Regions from separate parts of the Streptomyces daghestanicus genome, predicted to be linked through region 2. Evidence: riboswitches for the same ligand, from Rfam matches in the RefSeq annotation. Region 2 holds a riboswitch; the other holds the start of a gene.
What was found. A riboswitch is a leader RNA that binds a small molecule or an ion and turns the genes downstream of it on or off. The one in region 2 is predicted to bind glycine.
Positions count from the first base shown of each region.

Region 1: another riboswitch for glycine. It lies ahead of gcvT (glycine cleavage system aminomethyltransferase GcvT); the one in region 2 lies ahead of gcvP (aminomethyl-transferring glycine dehydrogenase).

Region 1 is NZ_BNDX01000008.1:738,295-743,545, forward strand. It holds gene Sdagh_RS12715 (enhanced serine sensitivity protein SseB C-terminal domain-containing protein) at 1-659, opposite strand, end outside; gene Sdagh_RS12720 (enhanced serine sensitivity protein SseB) at 829-1,623, opposite strand; gene Sdagh_RS12725 (AAA family ATPase) at 1,882-2,550, opposite strand; glycine riboswitch at 2,869-2,963, shown strand; glycine riboswitch at 2,964-3,091, shown strand; gene gcvT (glycine cleavage system aminomethyltransferase GcvT) at 3,134-4,252, shown strand; gene gcvH (glycine cleavage system protein GcvH) at 4,397-4,777, shown strand; gene glyA (serine hydroxymethyltransferase) at 4,790-5,251, shown strand, end outside.
Region 2 is NZ_BNDX01000002.1:645,000-650,250, reverse strand. It holds gene gcvP (aminomethyl-transferring glycine dehydrogenase) at 1-2,497, opposite strand, end outside; glycine riboswitch at 2,674-2,770, opposite strand; gene Sdagh_RS03100 (PRC-barrel domain-containing protein) at 2,896-3,270, shown strand; gene Sdagh_RS03095 (DNA polymerase IV) at 3,286-4,776, opposite strand; gene Sdagh_RS03090 (MerR family transcriptional regulator) at 4,817-5,251, opposite strand, start outside.

The sequences.
Region 1 (5,251 bases), on a different contig from region 2:
GCCACGGTGGACACCGGCAGGCCCTCGGGCATCGCGCCGACCGAGCTCCGCATCATCGCGCGCACCGCGCCGACGGCCGGCGGGGAGGTGTCGTAGACGTCGAGGCCGATGGCGAGGTACGGCGCGCCGAGGGCCGGCTGCACCCAGGCGCGGCGCAGCGAGCGGACGACCGGGGTGCGGTGGGCGTTCTGCGTGAGCAGCGCGTAGAACTGCGGGATCTCGACGGCCGGTTCGGACAGCCGCAGCGGGCCGGCGGGCTGGCGGTCCAGGCCGCCGGCGATGCGGCGCAGGTCGAGCCAGGGGATGCCGACGCCGCCACCGGGGGCGTGCGGGTTGAGCCAGAGGCCGTAGCGGTCGGGGTAGAGGGCGCGGGCGACCTCCAGTCCGTCGACGACCTCGTAGGAGCGGTTCCAGCCGCTGGCGGACAGCTCCTGGGCGGAGGTGACGCAGGGGGCGTAGCCGTGGCCGTCGACCTCCATCTTCCCGTACTGGGCGTCCGGGGAGCCGGCCTGGCCGTGCCAGAGCAGCATCCAGACCTGGCCGGAGGCGGGGGCCGCGAGGGCGCGCAGCAGCGACTCGTAGGCGTCGTAGCGGCCGGGCGTCACCTGGCGCAGCATGTGCTCGATCTGCCCGGCTGCGGCGGTACCGCTCGCGCTCACGTGTTACCGACCTCTCGGGAAGCGTGCGTGGTTGGGGTCCAGCTTAGGCGGCTCCGCCGACAGGGGGCGCCTTCCGGCTCGGGGGTTCTCGTCCGTCCGCGGGTGCCGGAGCGCCGTGGCTCGGCGCGCCGTTCCCCGCGCCCCTTCCGGGCGCTTCCCCCGGCGGCGACTAGGGGTTCCCCTGGTAGAACGGGCGGACCCGTTCGCGCAGCCAGTGGCAGACGGGGTCGTCGGCCGCTTCCAGGAGGACCAGGTTGACCGGCCACTTGACCGGGACGCGGCCGAGGGCGCGGCCGAGGGCGTCCAGCGGGACGGCGCGGGCGTCGCCCTCGAAGCGGGTCAGTTCGACGCCGACGAACATGACCGGGTCGGCGGTCTCGATGGCGGCGAGGCAGCGGCGGGCGGTGCCGACCACGCCGGTCGCGGCGAACTCCGCGGACGCGGCGGCCAGGAAGTCCACCGGGTCGTCCTGCCAGTCGGGTTCGAAGAGGCGGACCCGGCCGCCGCCGGCGGGGCCGTCCAGCGGGCCGCGCCCGGCCCGGCACAGCTCGGCCACGGCGGGCGGCGGCAGCGGGATGCCGACGACACCGTCCGGGTTGACGGCGATGCCGACCTGCGGGGGCAGACCGCGGGCGAACTCCACGGCGGGCGCGATGGTGTACGCCATGTGCGCGCCGGCGGCCTGGCGGAACTGCTCCTCGGAGCTGAACACCGGGACGTACGCCTGGCCGTCGATCTCCAGGGTGGGCAGGTCCAGGGGGCCGCTGTGCGGACCGCCGCCGTTGGGCAGCGGAATCCAGAGGAAGCTGCGGCCGAGGACCTCGACTATCCGGCCGCCGGCGCCCGGCACGCCGAGGGCGGCGGAGAGCACCTCCTCCAGTTCGTTGCCGGGCCATCCGCCGTGCGGGTGGGGGTGCGCCTGCGCCGGGAAGTCCGCGGGGAAACCCGCCGCCGGGAAGTCCATCTGCCTACCGCCTGTGTGGGACCGCTGCTGTCGGCTGAAAAGGCTAACCCGGACGGCCCCGGGGGCGACCGGTCCGACGGTCAGCAGGTGAAGCCCATCCGGTGAAGCCCATCCGGCGGTCAGCCGGTGAAGCCCATCCGGCGGTCAGCCGGTGAAGCCCATCCGGCGGTCAGCCGGTGAAGCCCATCCGGCGGTCAGCCGGTGAAGCCCATCCGGTGAAGCCGAGCCGGCGGTCAGCCGGTGAAGCCCATCCGGCGGTCAGCCGGTGAAACCGATCCGGCGCAGGGTGTCGGCCGCCGCCCGGTCCAGCAGCACCGCGGCCGCGCAGCCGGGCGGCAGGTCGCCCCGCTCCGCCGCGCGCAGCAGCCGGGTGGTGGCGGCGCGGTGGCGCAGGAACGCGTACTTCGAGACGCCCCGGCCGCGCTCGCGCTGGCCTTCCAGGGCCTGCTCGGCCTCCACGTCGAGCAGCAGCAGGTGCAGGGTGCCGCCGCGCCGCCGGGCCTCGTGGGCCAGCCAGCGCCGGACCCAGGTCTGGGTGCCGCAGTCGTGCACGACGACGCCGGCGCCGGAGCGCAGGGCGCGGCGCAGACCGGCGTAGTGGGCGAGGCGGACGAGCGGGCGGTAGACGGCGTACGGCAGCAGGCGCGGCACGCGCCGGTCCCAGCGGTCGCGGGTGTCCTGGGAGTCGATGCGGGTGCCGCGCACGGTGCGGCGCATCAGGGTCGACTTGCCGCTGCCGGGCAGGCCGGTGACGGCGACGAGGTCCTGCGGGCCGAAGAGCAGGGCGTGCGGGCTGTGACCCGCGCGGCCGCGCAGGTCGCGGACGACGGGTGCGGGCCGCTCGGCGCACGCCTCCCGGGCCGGGGCGGGGTGCGGCGCGGGCAGCGCGAGTCCCGCGGTCGTGGCGTATGCCGTGGTCCTGTTCACCGTGATCGTCCTCCCCTGGGGCGGTTCACGAGTTCCCCTCCCCGTCGAGTGTAAAGAGAAGGTAATGCGGTGGTCTCGCGTTTTGGTGCACTTCCTGCCACAAGCCGGTCACAGATGCCGGCCGCGCGGTGGCGCGGGCGGATCCCGGAGGGGGTGGGGCGGACCTCGGGGGCGCGGGGGTGCAGGGAGCGGGCATCGGGGGCGCGCGAGCCCGGCGCAGAGGGTGGAACGGGCGGGCGCAGGGCTGCGCGGGGCGGGCGTCGGGGGTGTCGCCGGGGCCGGTGCTACTGTGGCCGCGCCAACTGCATACCGGCCGTTTGAATCCGCGCGGGAGAGTCCCCGGCCGTCGCCGGGGCGCCGAAGGAGCAAGTTCCTCCCTTGAATCTCTCAGGCACCGTCACCGCGCGGGCGAGGCACATCTGAAAAGCGGGCTGCCGTCGGGCGGTCCCACCCAAGGTGCAAGTCCTGACCACGACCGGTACGTCCGGTGGCGCGTGTGGTCACGGCGAACCTCTCAGGTACCGATGACAGATGGGGAGGGCCTTCCTCGCCCTGCCGTCCTGTCCTGGGAGACGACCGACCGATGAGCAGTACCGCACCCCGCCGTACGGCGCTGGACGCCGTCCACCGCGCGCTCGGCGCCACGATGACCGACTTCGCCGGCTGGGACATGCCGCTGCGCTACGGCTCCGAGCGCGACGAGCACACCGCCGTGCGCACCCGCGCCGGCCTCTTCGACCTCTCGCACATGGGCGAGATCACCGTCACCGGCCCGCAGGCGGCCGCCCTGCTGGACTTCGCCCTGGTCGGCAGCATCGGCACCGTCAAGCCGGGCCGCGCCCGCTACACCATGATCTGCCGGGCGGACGGCGGCATCCTGGACGACCTGATCGTCTACCGGCTGGCCGACACCGAGTACCTGGTGGTCGCCAACGCCTCCAACGCCCAGGTGGTGCTGGACGCCCTCACCGAGCGGGCGGCCGGCTTCGACGCCGAGGTCCGCGACGACCGGGACGCCTACGCGCTGCTCGCCGTGCAGGGGCCGCGGTCCCCGGGCATCCTCAAGGGCCTCACCGACGCCGACCTGGACGCGCTGAAGTACTACGCGGGCCTGCCCGGCACGGTCGCCGGTGTCCCCGCCCTGATCGCGCGCACCGGTTACACCGGCGAGGACGGCTTCGAGCTGTTCGTCGCCCCGGCGGACGCGGAGCGGCTGTGGCAGGCGCTGACCGAGGCGGGCGCGGCGGCCGGTCTCGTCCCCTGCGGCCTGTCCTGCCGGGACACGCTCCGCCTGGAGGCCGGCATGCCGCTGTACGGCCATGAGCTGACGACCTCGCTGACGCCCTTCGACGCCGGGCTCGGCCGGGTGGTGAAGTTCGAGAAGGACGGCGACTTCGTGGGCCGGGCCGCGCTGGCCGAGGCCGCCGCGCGGGCCGAGCAGGCCCCGCCGCGCGTCCTGGCCGGCCTGGTCGCCGAGGGCCGCCGGGTGCCGCGCGCCGGGTACCCGGTGGTCGCGGACGGCCGGGTGATCGGTGAGGTCACCTCCGGCGCCCCCTCCCCCACGCTGGGCAGGCCGATCGCCATGGCGTACGTCGACGCGGCGCACGCGGCACCGGGCACGCCCGGGGTCGGCGTCGACATCCGGGGCAGCCACGAGCCCTACGAGGTCGTGGCGCTGCCGTTCTACAAGCGCCAGAAGTAGGCCAGAAGCCGCCCCCGGAAGCAGCCCCGGGAACATGAGGGGCGGCCCCCGGAGACGCCCGAAGCGGCCCCGGCGGCCTTCCGACCGCCACCACGTCCCCACCACGTCCACCACCGCACCCCCGCATACAGGAGAATCCAGGCCATGAGCAACAACCCCCAGCAGCTCCGCTACAGCAAGGAGCACGAGTGGCTGTCGGCCGCCGAGGACGGCGTCTCGACGGTCGGCATCACCGAGCACGCGGCCAACGCCCTCGGCGACGTCGTCTTCGTCCAGCTCCCCGAGGTCGGCGCGGCCGTGACCGCGGGCGAGACCTGCGGCGAGCTGGAGTCGACCAAGTCGGTCTCCGACCTGTACTCCCCCGTCTCCGGCGAGGTCACCGAGGTGAACGAGGACGTCGTGGACGACCCGTCGCTGGTGAACTCCGCGCCCTTCGAGGGCGGCTGGCTGTTCAAGGTGCGGGTCGCGGACGAACCGGGCGACCTGCTCTCCGCCGACGAGTACACGGCCTTCTCGGCCGGCTGAGGACCGCGGACGATGAACCTTCTCGACACCCCGCTGCACGCACTGGACCCCGACGTCGCCGCCGCCGTCGACGCCGAGCTGCGCCGCCAGCAGTCCACCCTGGAGATGATCGCCTCCGAGAACTTCGCGCCCGTCGCGGTGATGGAGGCCCAGGGCTCGGTCCTGACCAACAAGTACGCCGAGGGCTACCCCGGCCGCCGCTACTACGGCGGCTGCGAGCACGTCGACGTGGTCGAGCGGATCGCGATCGACCGGATCAAGGCGCTGTTCGGCGCCGAGCACGCCAATGTGCAGCCGCACTCCGGCGCCCAGGCCAACGCCGCGGCGATGTTCGCGCTGCTGAAGCCCGGCGACACGATCATGGGCCTGGACCTCGCCCACGGCGGGCACCTGACCCACGGCATGAAGATCAACTTCTCCGGCAAGCTGTACGACGTCGTCCCGTACCACGTGGGCGACGACGGCCTGGTCGAC
Region 2 (5,251 bases):
CGTCGACGCTGACGCCGGTCGCCTTGGTCAGCGGGCGCAGATCGATGATGCACTCGTGCGCGACCAGCCCGCCCGGCCCGGTGTACAGCACCGGGTAGTGCGGCTCCAGGCGCTTGGCGACGTAGTTGGCCGACAGCACCGCCACCTGCGTGGCCCGCTTCAGCCCCTCGCCGCCCATCAGACGCACGTACGCCCACGAGATGGGCAGGATGCCCGCCGAACCCCAGGGGGCCGCGGAGACGGGGCCCACGCCCGTCTGCGGGCCCGCCGCGGGCTGGAGCGGGTGATTGGGCAGGTACGGCGCGAGGTGCTCGCGCACGCCCACGGGGCCGACCCCGGGGCCGCCGCCGCCGTGCGGGATGCAGAAGGTCTTGTGCAGGTTCAGGTGGGAGACGTCGCCGCCGAAGTGACCCGGCCGGGCGAGGCCCACCAGGGCGTTGAGGTTGGCGCCGTCCACGTACACCTGGCCGCCCGCGTCGTGCACGGCCGCGCAGATGTCGGCGACGTGCGCCTCGAAGACGCCGTGCGTGGACGGGTAGGTGATCATCAGCACCGCCAGCTCGTCGCGGTACTGCTCGATCTTGGCCCGCAGGTCCTCCACGTCGATCTCGCCGTCCTCGGCGGTCTTCACGACGACGACCTTCATCCCGGCCATCACCGCGCTGGCGGCGTTGGTGCCGTGCGCGGACGACGGGATGAGGCACACGGTCCGCTGCTCGTCCCCGTTGGCCCGGTGGTACCCGCGTACGGCGAGCAGCCCGGCCAGCTCGCCCTGCGACCCGGCGTTGGGCTGGAGCGAGACCTTGTCGTACCCGGTGACCTCGGCGAGCCGCTCCTCCAGCTCACGGATGAGCGTGAGGTAGCCCTGCGCCTGGCCGGCGGGGGCGAAGGGGTGCAGCTGCCCGAACTCGGGCCAGGTCACCGGCTCCATCTCGGTGGTCGCGTTGAGCTTCATGGTGCAGGAGCCCAGCGGGATCATGCCCCGGTCCAGCGCGTAGTCCCGGTCGGCGAGGCGGCGCAGGTAGCGCAGCATGGCGGTCTCGGAGCGGTGCCGGTGGAAGACGGGGTGGGTGAGGAACTCGTCGGTGCGCAGCAGTTCCCCGGGCAGCGCGTCCTCGCTCGACGCGTCCAGCGCCTCGATGTCGCCCTCGACCCCGAACGCGTTCCACACCGCGCCGAGCTGGGCGCGCGTGGTCGTCTCGTCGCAGGCCATGGAGACGTGGTCGGCGTCGACGAGCCGCAGGTTGACCCCGTTCTCCCGGGCGGCGCCGACCACCTCGGCGGCCCGGCCGGGCACTCGCGCGGTGAGCGTGTCGAAGTAGGCGCCGTGCACGATCTCGACGCCGCCCGCCGCGAGTCCGGCGGCCAGGACGGAGGCGTACCGGTGGGTGCGCCGGGCGATGCCGCGCAGCCCGTCCGGCCCGTGGTACACGGCGTACATCCCGGCCATCACGGCGAGGAGGACCTGCGCGGTGCAGATGTTGCTGGTGGCCTTCTCCCGGCGGATGTGCTGCTCGCGGGTCTGCAGGGCCAGCCGGTACGCCCGGTTGCCGTCGGCGTCCACGGAGACGCCCACGAGCCGCCCGGGCAGGCTGCGGGCCATCTTCTCCTGGACGGCCAGGTAACCGGCGTGCGGGCCGCCGAAGCCCATCGGCACCCCGAACCGCTGGGTCGTGCCCACCGCGATGTCGGCGCCCAGCTCACCGGGAGACTTCAGCAGCGTCAGCGCGAGCAGGTCGGCGGCGACGGTGACCAGCGCGCCCAGCTCGTGCGCCCGGTCGATGACCGGCTTGATGTCGCGTACGGCACCGGAGGCGCCCGGGTACTGGATCAGTACGCCGTTGATCTCCCGCTCCGCGATCCCGGCCGGGATGCCCTCGCTGAGGTCGGCGACGACGACCTCGACCCCGGTCGGCTCGGCGCGGGTCTCGATCACGGCGATGGTCTGCGGCAGCGCGTCCGCGTCGACCAGGAAGAGGCCCTTCTTGTTCTTGCCCAGGCGCCGGGAGAGTGCCATCGCCTCGGCCGCCGCCGTGCCCTCGTCGAGCAGTGAGGCCCCGGAGGTCGGCAGCCCGGTCAGCTCGGCCACCATCGTCTGGAAGTTGAGCAGCGCCTCAAGGCGGCCCTGCGAGATCTCCGGCTGGTACGGCGTGTACGCGGTGTACCAGGCCGGGTTCTCCATGACGTTGCGCAGGATCACCGGCGGGGTGAACGTGCCGTAGTAGCCGAGGCCGATCATGGTGTCGAGGACCTGGTTGCGGTCGGCCAGCGAGCGCAGCTCGGCCAGCACCTCGGCCTCCGTGCGCGCGTCCGGCAGGTCCAGCGCGTCGGCGCTCTTGATCACGTCCGGTACGGCGGCGGCCGTCAGCTCGTCCAGCGAGCCGTACCCGACCTGGGCGAGCATCTTGGCCCGCGCCTCCAGGTCGGGGCCGATGTGGCGCTGCTCGAAGGGTGTGCCCCGTTCGAGTTCGGTGAGCGGAGTGCGGTGGGCGGTCATTGCGGAGGCCTCCTGGTCTGACGCGACCTGCGAGGGGCACCACGGCGCGGGTGCCCGGACGGCCTCCCCCTCTGTCATCTCGACCTGAGAGCTTCACCGGGCCGCCCGAGGGTTCCCGGCTTTCACCGTCGGTGAGAACGGGAGCCGTCGACACCCGCTCTGCTTTCCAGAGTGACCTCGTCCGTGCGGTACGTGGGCCTGAGAGATTCCGGGGAGGATTTGCTCCTTCGGCGCCTCCGGTGTGCGACCGGAGGACTCTCCCGCACGGGGTCAGCAGCCGTCGCCAGCCTACCAGCGAGGCCCCCGCACGGTCTTTCGAGTGGCCGCGCATCCGAATGTGCTCTTTTGTAGTGCTTACGGATGATGAACCGGATGGTTGGCGACCAGCTGGAGGGCCCGTGCGTTCCGACATCGACCCGCGCACCCTGATCGGCCGCAAGGCGTTCGACCGCAACGGCGCGAGGATCGGCACCGTCGACGAGGTCTACCTCGACGACGCCACCGGCGTCCCCGAATGGGCGGCGATACGCACCGGTCTCTTCGGCCGGGACGCCTTCGTGCCGCTGGAGCCCAGCGAACTGGTCGACGGCACCCTGCGCGTCCCCTTCGACCGGGCGCTGGTCAAGGAGGCCCCCGACTTCGGCGTCGGCCGCCATCTCTCCCCGGAGCAGGAACTCCAGCTCTACCACCACTACGGTCTCGACGTCGCCGCCCCGCCCCCGCCGCCCGACCACGACTTCGGCCGGCTGGCGGGCCAGGAGGAGCCCACCTGAGCCGGGGGCGCGGCGTCATCCCGCGGCACCGGCCGGCCGCACCGGGCCGGCGTCCTCGGGTCTTCGCTCCACCAGTGGCAGCGGCTCCGCCGGTTCGAGCTCCGGATCGTCGGTCCGGAAGGTCCGCACCCGCCCCGGCCGCGCCGAGTACGGCGTCTCGAACCGCACGGTGACCCGGCCCAGGCCGCTGCCCTGCACCCATCCGTGCCCGTGCACGCTGTGCCGCACGTCGTGCCCCGAGGGCCAGCGGCGCTCGGGGGGCGGAAGGTCCGGCTCGGCGGAAGCCGTCCGGCCTGCCTCCGCGACGGCCGTGTCCGGCGGGGCCCCCGTCACCGCCTGCTCCTCCGCCGCTCCCCGCTCCCCGGGCCCGCCCCGTTCCCCGGCCGCCGCCCGTTCTTCGGCTACGGCCCGTTCCTCCGCCGCCGCCCGCGCCTCGGCCGCCTGCGCGAAGAGGTCCTCCTGCGTGAAGTCGGCCAGCCCGGTGACGCCCACGCCGAGCAGCCGCACCCCGCCGGTGGTGTCCACGGCGTCCAGCAGCCGCGCCGCCGCCTCCGCGACCACCGCGACATCGTCCGTGGGCCCGCGCAGCGTCTCCGAGCGGGTCAGGGTGGAGAAGTCGTACCGCCGTACCTTGAGCACGATGGTGCGCCCCGACAGCCCGGCCCCGCGCAGCCGCCCCACGCACCTCTCGGCCAGCCGCCGCACCTCCAGACCGACCCGGGTGCGGTCGTGGATGTCCACGTCGTAGGTGTCCTCCACCGACACCGACTTGGCCTCCCGCTCGGCGACCACGGGCCGCTCGTCGTGGGCCAGCGCCATGGCGTACAGCGCGTGTCCGTGCGCCTTGCCCAGCAGCCGGACCAGCTCGTCCTCGCCGGCCTCGGCGATCTCGCCGACGGTGGTGATCCCCGCCCGCCGCAGATGGTCGCCGGTGGCCGGCCCCACGCCCGGCAGGGTGCGCACCGGCATCGGCGCGAGCAGGGCGCGCTCGGTGCCCGGCTCGATCAGCACCAGTCCGTCGGGCTTGGCGTCCTCGGAGGCGATCTTGGCGAGCATCTTGGAGGCGGCGAGCCCCACCGATCCGGTGAGCCCGGTGACGGTCCGGATGTCGGCCCGCAGCCGGGTACCGGTCAGCCGCGCCGACTCCGCGTCCCAGGCCGTCCCGCCGGCCTCCAGGTCCACGAACGCCTCGTCCAGGCTCAGCGGCTCCACCAGCGGCGACAGCGCCCGCAGCAGCCCCATCACCTGCTCGCTCACCGACCGGTAGAGCTGGAAGCGCGGGACGAGGTAGGCGGCGTGCGGCGCGAGCCGCCGGGCCTGCGCCATGGGCATGGCCGAGTGGACGCCGAAGACCCGGGCCTCGTAGGAAGCGGTGGCCACCACGCCGCGCGGCCCCAGACCGCCCACCACCACGGCTTTTCCGCGCAGACTCGGCTTCGACGCCTGCTCCACCGAGGCGTAGAAGGCGTCCATGTCGAGATGCAGGATCGTCGGCGCGGTTCTCACCTCTCCGATGCTGCCCTACACCACTGACAACGCGCGGGTCTCAGACCGCCCGGTTGCGCCGCCGGGCCAGTTCGTCCGCCGGGTTGTGCCCGACCAGGGTCTCCCCGGTGTCGACGCGCTCCCCGTGCAGCTGCGACAGGGCGTTCTCCACGTCCCGCCACACCACCCCGACGGCGATCCCGAAGATCCCCTGGCCGCCCTGGAGCAGGGCGTGCACCTCGTCGGGAGACGTGCACTCGTAGACCGTGGCGCCGTCGCTCATCAGCGTCATCCGCTCCAGATCGCGGAAGCCGCTCTCCCTGAGGTGCTGGACGGTCGTGCGGATGTTCTGCAACGACACACCGGTGTCGAGGAACCGCTTGACGATCTTCAGCACCACCACGTCGCGGAAGCTGTACAACCGCTGCGTCCCCGACCCGTGGGCGGACCGCACGCTCGGCTCCACCAGCCCGGTACGGGCCCAGTAGTCGAGCTG